2 regions of the Streptomyces sp. NPDC005775 genome follow, and region 1 is predicted to be linked to the other one. Evidence: riboswitches for the same ligand, from Rfam matches in the RefSeq annotation. Region 1 holds a riboswitch; the other holds the start of a gene.
What was found. A riboswitch is a leader RNA that binds a small molecule or an ion and turns the genes downstream of it on or off. The one in region 1 is predicted to bind cobalamin.
Positions count from the first base shown of each region.

Region 2: it holds a riboswitch for cobalamin, as region 1 does, so the genes downstream of both, ACFYPA_RS01655 (CbtB-domain containing protein) here and ACFYPA_RS36270 (cobalamin biosynthesis protein) in region 1, are expected to answer to the same signal.

Region 1 covers NZ_JBIAIU010000026.1:38,760-42,929, forward strand. Annotated here, with positions in the region: gene ACFYPA_RS36260 (inorganic phosphate transporter) at 14-1,276, shown strand; gene ACFYPA_RS36265 (hypothetical protein) at 1,299-1,544, shown strand; cobalamin riboswitch at 1,718-1,849, shown strand; gene ACFYPA_RS36270 (cobalamin biosynthesis protein) at 1,984-3,012, shown strand; gene ACFYPA_RS36275 (cobyric acid synthase) at 3,009-4,170, shown strand, end outside.
Region 2 covers NZ_JBIAIU010000001.1:372,524-376,693, reverse strand. Annotated here, with positions in the region: gene ACFYPA_RS01670 (SDR family oxidoreductase) at 1-52, shown strand, start outside; gene ACFYPA_RS01665 (glycoside hydrolase family 15 protein) at 148-2,001, shown strand; gene ACFYPA_RS01660 (histidine phosphatase family protein) at 2,108-2,743, opposite strand; adenosylcobalamin (AdoCbl) riboswitch at 2,868-2,961, shown strand; gene ACFYPA_RS01655 (CbtB-domain containing protein) at 3,007-3,222, shown strand; gene ACFYPA_RS01650 (CbtA family protein) at 3,252-4,040, shown strand.

The DNA of each region.
Region 1 (4,170 bases):
ATTGCCTGGGTAAATGGAACACATCACGCTGCTGCTCGCGATTGTGATCGTGACAGCTCTAGTGTTCGATTTCACGAACGGTTTCCACGACACCGCCAACGCGATGGCCACCACCATCTCGACCGGCGCACTCAAACCCAAGACAGCGGTGGCCATGTCCGCCGTTCTCAACCTCGTAGGCGCGTTCCTGTCGGTGGAGGTCGCCAAGACGATCTCCGGCGGGATCATCAACGAAGACGGGCTCAGAACCGAGGTCATCTTCGCGGCGCTCGTCGGCGCCATCCTCTGGAATCTGCTGACCTGGCTGGTCGGCCTGCCGTCCAGCTCCTCCCACGCACTGTTCGGCGGCCTGATAGGCGCCGCGGTGATGTCCGCGGGCTGGTCGTCGGTCGACGGCGGCACCGTCGTCACCAAGGTGCTGCTCCCCGCGGTCGCCGCACCGGTCGTCGCCGGGATCGCCGCGCTCCTGGCCACCAAGCTGACGTACCGCATCGGCGGGAAGGTCACGGGCGGCGCCCAGGAGAAGGCCACCGCGAAGGGGTACCGCGCCGGCCAGATCGCCTCGGCCGGGCTCGTGTCGCTCGCGCACGGCACCAACGACGCGCAGAAGACCATGGGCATCATCACGCTCGCCCTGGTCACCGGCGGCGTCCTCTCCCCCGGCTCCAACCCGCCGGTCTGGGTCATCGTGTGCGCCGGTCTCGCCATCGCACTCGGCACCTACCTGGGCGGCTGGCGCATCATCCGCACCATGGGCAGCGGCCTGACCGAGCTGAAGCCCCCGCAGGGCTTCGCCGCCCAGACCAGTGCGGCCACCGTCATCCTGGCCTCCTCGCACCTCGGCTTCTCCCTCTCCACCACCCAGTCGTGCTCCGGTGCCGTCATGGGCGCGGGACTCGGCCGCAAGGGCGGCGTGGTCCGCTGGTCCACCGCCACCCGGATGTTCGTCGCCTGGGGCCTGACCCTGCCGGCCGCCGGGCTGGTCGGTGCGGGCGCGGAGTTCCTCACCAAGCAGGGCACCTGGGGTGTCGTGGTCGTCGCGGCGCTGTTGATCGCGGGCTCCGCTGCGATCTGGGTGCTGTCCCGCCGCAAGCCCGTCGGGCACGGGGACGTCGCCCCTGCCGGTGAGGACGCCGAGCCCGCGGGCGTCGTCACCACCGCCATCGCGGCCGTCAGCCCGCCGCCCACCGCGGCGGCCCGGACCCACGACCTCATGGCCACCATCCCGGCCCCCGCCGGGCCGGTCGCCGACCCGGCCCGACCCGCCACGGTCTAAGAGCCTTCGGTAAGGACAGATCATGCACATCGACTGGGCAGCCCTCGGCACCGTCTTCGGCGTCTCCCTCGTCGCCACCATCGCGCTCGTGGGCCTCTTCACCCTCGGCATCGTCGGCCTCTCCAAACAGCCGGAACCGGCCGCGCAGGGCGAGTCCGCGGGCGGTGCGGCGGGCGGTTCGCTCATGGCGGCCCGGGCCGGCGCGTACGTCTGCTTCGGGCTGTGCGCCGCGGCCGTGGCCTACGGCATCTATCTGATCGTCGCCTGAGAGGTCACCCGACAGCCTCTGAGCCCCACCACTCCCACCCGCATCGGGCCGGACGCACCTCGTGCGCGTCCGGCCCGATGTGCGTCTCAGCACACTGCGCCGCCGCAGGTCAACGGCGAGTTGACGGGTGTTCGCGGGGCGTGGTGGACTGCCGGAGCCATTACGGCGACAGCAGAGGAAGCCGGTGCGAATCCGGCGCGGTCCCGCCACTGTCACCGGGGAGCAGTCCCCCACCACGGAAGTCACGGTCCACGCAAGCGGACTGGAAGGCCGGGGGAACTGCGGATCCGGAAGCCAGGAGACTCTCGTCGCCGTCACGTCGAACCAGGGCGCGGACCCTGAGTGAGGACATATCGCCATGCCCGGCTGCCGTGCGTCCGTCCCTGTGCAACTCACCACAGGTCCCCAGGTCCTTCGAGGCGCAACGGCCGGCTGAACCGTGCGTGCCGATCGCATCTTCGCGTACGGCGCCACGGCCGGTCTGATCGGCGATCTGCTGCTCGGTGACCCCCGCAGGGGGCACCCGGTCGCCGCCTTCGGGCGGGCCGCGGCAGACGTCGAACGCCGTCTGTGGCGCGACCACCGCGGGTGGGGCGCACTCCACACCCTGGTCTGCGCCGGAGGCGCCGCCGGGGGTGCCGCGCTGGCCGCCCGTGCACTGCGCCGCCACCCTGCCGCGTCCGTCGCCCTGACCGCGGCCGCCACCTGGTCCGTCGTCGGCGGGACGTCGCTGGGCCGAGAGGCCCGGTCGATCGGCGCCGCCCTGACCGCCGGGGACCTCGAACTGGCCCGGGAGCGGCTGCCGCGTCTGTGCGGCCGCGACCCGCAGTTCCTGGACGGCCCGCAGATCGCGCGCGCCGTCGTGGAGTCCGTCGCCGAGAACACCTCGGACGCCGTGGTCGGCGCCCTGGTGTGGGGTGCGCTGGGCGGGGTGCCCGGACTCGTCGGGTTCCGGGCCGCCAACACGCTCGACGCGATGGTCGGTCACAAGTCGCCCCGCTACCGGCGTTACGGCTGGGCCTCGGCCCGCCTCGACGACCTCGCGGGCTGGCCGGGCGCCCGGCTGACGGCCCTGCTCGCCGTGGCCGCCGGGGGGCGGCCACGGGGCGCCGTCCGGGCCTGGCGGGCGGACGCGGCCCAGCACCCGAGCCCCAACGCGGGCCCGGTGGAGGCCTCCTTCGCGGGGGCGCTCGGCGTGCGGCTCGGCGGGACGCTCGCCTACGGCGGCCGGGTCGAGCACCGCCCCGTACTCAACGGGGAGACGGGCCGCGCGGTGGAGCCCGAGGACATCGAACGGGCCGTACGGCTGTCGCGCCGGGTCAGTGCGCTGGCCCTCGGCGTGAGCGTCGCGGCCCGGCTGGGCGCGGGGTCGGCGGCACGACGGATCGCGGGAGCACGCTCTCCGAGCGCCCCCGTCACAGCACTTCGTACCGCGGCACCTCGAATCTCAGGACGGAGACCGACATGAGCGGCGGACTGCTGGTCGCCGGGACCACCTCGGACGCGGGCAAGAGCGTCGTCACGGCGGGCATCTGCCGCTGGCTGGTGCGCCGGGGCGTGAAGGTCGCGCCGTTCAAGGCGCAGAACATGTCACTCAACTCCTTCGTCACCCGTGAGGGCGCCGAGATCGGCCGCGCCCAGGCCATGCAGGCCCAGGCAGCCCGGGTGGAGCCGACCGCCCTGATGAATCCGGTGCTGCTCAAGCCCGGCAGCGACCGCTCCAGCCAGGTCGTCCTGATGGGGCGTCCGGTCGGCGAGATGAGCGCACGCGGCTACCACGGCGGCCGGCAGGAGTCGCTCCTGTCCACCGTCGTGGACTGCCTGGAGCAGCTTCGGGGCACGTATGACGCCGTGATCTGCGAGGGGGCGGGCAGCCCGGCCGAGATCAATCTGCGGCGCACGGACATCGTGAACATGGGCATCGCACGGGCGGCGCGCTTCCCGGTGGTGGTCGTCGGCGACATCGACCGCGGCGGGGTCTTCGCCTCGTTCTTCGGTACGACGGCGCTGCTCTCGGCCGAGGACCAGGCGCTGATCGCCGGCTATCTGGTCAACAAGTTCCGCGGCGACGTGTCGCTGCTGGAGCCCGGCCTGGACATGCTGCGGGACCTGACGGGACGTCCGACGTACGGGGTGCTGCCGTTCGCCCACGGCCTCGGCATCGACGAGGAGGACGGTCTGCGGGTCTCGCTGCGCGGCACCGTACGCGAGTCGGTGCTCGCACCGCCGCACGGCGAGGACATCCTGCGCATCGCCGTGTGCGCCGTGCCGCTGATGTCCAACTTCACCGACGTGGACGCGCTGGCCGCCGAACCGGGCGTCGTCGTACGGTTCGTGGACCGCGCCGAGGAACTCCACGACGCCGACCTCGTCATCGTGCCCGGCACCCGCGGCACCGTGAAGGCGCTCGCCTGGCTGCGCGAGCGCGGTCTCGCCGACGCCCTGCTGCGACGCGCCGCCGAGGGCCGTCCGGTCCTCGGCATCTGCGGCGGCTACCAGATCCTCGGCGAACGCATCGAGGACGACGTGGAGTCGCGCGCGGGGACGGTCGAGGGGCTCGGACTGCTGCCCGTCCGCATCCGGTTCGACCGGGAGAAGACCCTCGCCCGGCCGGTCGGCGAGGCGC
Region 2 (4,170 bases), on a different contig from region 1:
CTACGTCGACGGCGGGATGACGCTCTTCCCCGGCTTCGCGACAGGCGGCTGACCTCCACCTCGTCGCCTCCGCGCTTCATTTTCCCGGGAGGACGTCGTCCTGCCCGTCGGCATACGATGAGCAACCGGTGCCGAAAGGGGCGCAAAGTGGATGAATACCCCCTGATCGAGAATCACGGTCTGATCGGTGATCTGCAGACCGCGGCCCTCGTGACCACGGACGCGACGATCGACTGGTTCTGCTGTCCGCGCTTCGATTCACCCAGTGTCTTCGGCGCCCTGCTCGACCGTCGCAAGGGCGGTCACTTCACCGTCAGGCCGGTCGCGGAGACCTACACCAGCAAGCAGCTCTACCATCCCGACACGGCCGTGCTGGTGACGCGTTTCATGACCGAGGCCGGCACCGGTGAGGTGGTGGACTTCATGCCGGTGACCGGAACGACGGCGACGGACCGGCACCGCCTGGTGCGGATGCTGCGCTGCGTCCGGGGCAGCGTGACTTTCGAAGGGGAGATCGCTCCGCGCTTCGACTACGGCCGCCAACCGCACGAGCTGCACATCACGGAGCGCGGGGCGCTGTTCACTTCACCGGACATGAACCTCGCCGTCCACGCGGTCCGCGAGCCCGGGGACGAGCGGCTGCTGAACATCCTCTCGGGTGACAACGATCTGCGCTTCACCCTGACCTTGCGGGCCGGCCAGCAGCGCGGCCTGGTCATCGAGTCGTCCCCCGACGGGCCGCCGCACGAGGTCCCCGTGGCGGAGTTCCAGCAACTCTTCGACGACACCGTCCAGTTCTGGCGCACTTGGCTGGGCCAGTCCACCTACGCGGGCCGGTGGCGGGAAGCGGTGGAACGCTCGGCCGTGACCCTGAAGCTCATGACGTACGCGCCCACCGGCGCCCTGGTGGCCGCCCCCACGGCGGGCCTGCCCGAACAACTGGGCGGAGAGCGCAACTGGGACTACCGGTTCACCTGGATCCGTGACGCGTCGTTCTCCGTGTACGCGTTGCTGGGTCTCGGATTCAGGGAAGAGGCAAGGGCGTTCATCAGCTGGCTGCACGACCGCGTGAAGGAGGAGGCCGGCCACGAGGGCGGCACCGGCCCACTGAACATCATGTACCGCGTGGACGGCTCCTCCGACCTGGTCGAGGAGACCTTGGGTCACTGGGAGGGGTACGGCGGATCGGCCCCGGTTCGCATCGGCAACGGTGCGGCGGGCCAGCTGCAACTGGACATCTACGGTGAGGCGCTCGACAGCATCTACTTCGCGCACCAGCACGGCATGCACCTGGACACCAGGGGCTGGGGCGCGCTGCACACCCTTCTCGACTGGCTGGTCGATCACTGGGACCAGCCCGGTGAGGGGCTGTGGGAGACCCGCGGCGGCAAGAAGGACTTCACCTATGGCCGCGTCATGTCCTGGGTCGCCTTCGACCGCGCCGTCCGCATCGCCTACGACGACGGCCGCCCCGCGGCCCGCGGCCGCTGGGTGGACGCGCGGGACACGATCTACCAGCAGGTGCTGAACCGGGGCTGGAACCCGGAGAAGCAGGCCTTCGTCCAGCACTACGGCGACGACGTGCTCGACTCGTCCCTGCTGCGCATGCCGACGGTCGGCTTCATCACGCCGGACGATCCGATGTGGACGACCACGCTGGACGCGATGGAACACGAGCTGGTCAGCGACAGCCTCGTCTACCGCTACAACCCCGAGGCATCACCCGACGGCCTGCGCGGTTCGGAGGGAACGTTCTCCCTGTGCACGTTCATGTACGTCGACGCCCTGGCGCGGGCCGGACGCGTCGACCAGGCCCGGCTGGTCCTGGAGAAGATGCTCACCTACGCCAACCATCTGGGCCTGTACTCGGAGGAGATCGCCCTGACGGGTCAACAACTGGGCAACTTCCCACAGGCGTTCACTCATCTCGCCCTGATCGACGCCGCCATCACCCTGGACGCGAGGCTCAACGCGGCACGCGGGGGCGCGGGCAGGGTGTGAAGACGCCGGTTGTTCCCGCTTACGTCGTCCCCACTAGGAGCGCGCCCCCCCGGCCCGTACGGTGCCCGCTCCTCCCGATGCTCCCGCTCCTCCCGCGCCGAAATCGTCAGATGCTCGCTTCCGCACCGAGTGGCCGGCCGCAACGCAAGTTCCACCGCCCCGACCTGCCGCTGAGCTCCGTCACCGTCAGCGGGGCCACGTCCAGCCGCCAGAATGCCTGCGGCGGGAGGCCCAACGCATGGACGACCGCGGCCCGGACCACGCCGGGCTCGACCACTCCCAGGACCCGGCCCACATCCTTCCCGCCCGCACCGGACTCGGCCACTTCCTCCCGGACCTGACCGGAAGTCGCTCCGTGCAGGGAGTCGAGCCAAGCGCCCACGCGGGCGCACAGCTCCCGCAGTGACTCGCCGCCGTGCGGAGCGGCCGACGGGTCCGCCAGCCAGGCCGCCACCCCGTCCGGCTCGTCCACGCTCACCTCGGCCAGTCGTGCGCCGGACCAGCGTCCCATCTCCCAGTCCCGCAGGGCGTGTTCGGCGTCGGGGCGCAGGCCGAGGGCCTTCGCGGTCGCGGTGCAGCGCCGGGACGGACCGCTCAACCACCGGTCCGCGGCGGGCACCGAGCCGGCGGCAGCCCGTGCCTGGGCGAGCCCGGAGCCGTCGAGGGGTGCGTCGCCCGCGAACCGGGCCTCGCGCAGGGCGGCGTTCATACCCGGTGAGACCAACATCACCCGTACCGTCATTCCCGCTCTCAACTCCCTGAACTATGGCCACGTTGCCATGCACACCTTGGCATCCGGGGCCTTCCGGCCGATCCACGGGCACCATGGCGGCTCTCCCGCCCAGGCGGTATGGTCGCGACGACATGACGAGGGTGTGACGGAAGTCCGGTGAGAATCCGGCACGGTCGCGCCACTGTGAACCCGTACGTGTGCGGGAAGTCAGACCCAGCACCTTCGTCTCAGGCACCACGATCGGGACGCGTGTTCCCTCAGGAGGTTCTGCCATGGCACAGACTGCTGCCCCCGCCACGGTCTCACCCGCCATCACCCCCATCTCGCTGAAGGCCATCGCCCCTTGGGCGGTCTTCTTCGGCGTCCTCATGCTGATCCTGCTGTACTTCGTCGGCGCGGAGCAGGGCGCCACCGCGCTCATCTCCGGCGAAGGCGTGCACGAGTGGGTCCACGACGGACGCCACCTCCTCGGTTTCCCCTGCCACTGATCCATCCGGCTGATCCAGGGGAATCCCTCATGAACTCCATATCTGTCAGAGCTCTGCTGGTCCGCGGCATGCTGGCCGGTCTCGTCGCGGGTGCGCTCGCACTCGTGGTGGCCTACTTCCTCGGGGAGTCGCGCGTCGACGCGGCCATCGCCCTCGAAGAGGCGCACAGCCACAGCCACAGCCACGACCACGGCGGCGGCGAGGAACTCGTCAGCCGGGGCATGCAGGCCACCGGGGGCCTCGCCACCGGTGTACTCGTCTTCGGCGTCGCCGTCGGCGGCATCGCCGCACTCGTCTTCTGTTACGCCCTCGGCCGGTTGGGGCGGTTCGGCCCCCGGGCGACGGCTGCCCTGATCGCGGGAGCGGCCCTGCTGACGGTGTACATCGTGCCGTTCCTGAAGTACCCGGCCAATCCGCCGGCGGTCGGCGAAGCGGACACCATCGGCCGGCGCACCGCGTTGTTCTTCCTGATGGTCGCGCTCAGCGTCCTGCTGGCCGTGGCCGCCGTCATTCTCGGAAGACGGCTCGCTCCGCGCCTGGGCAACTGGAACGCCACCATCGCTGCCGCCACCGGCTATGTGCTGGTGACCGGCCTCGCCTACGCCTTCCTGCCCTCGTTCGACGAGGTCGGGAAGGACTTCCCGGCTTCTCTGCTCTGGGAGTTCAGACTGGCCACGCTCGCGGTGCAGGTCACACTCTGGACCACTTTCGGGCTGGTCTTCGGTTATCTCACCGAACGCCTGCTGGTGCCGGGGCCGGATGTGGCTGCGGCAACGGACGGCACGATGAGCCGGCCCGCCACCACCGCCGCAGGCTGACTCCGGGAGCCGTCACGGCCCTGACAGGCCGGCGCGGAGCGGCGTGACGTGGGCGGCAGGACGGTGCGAGCCGCGTCCACGGCACGTATGGAGCCCGCCGGGGTGACCCCGGCGGGCTCCATACGTGTGC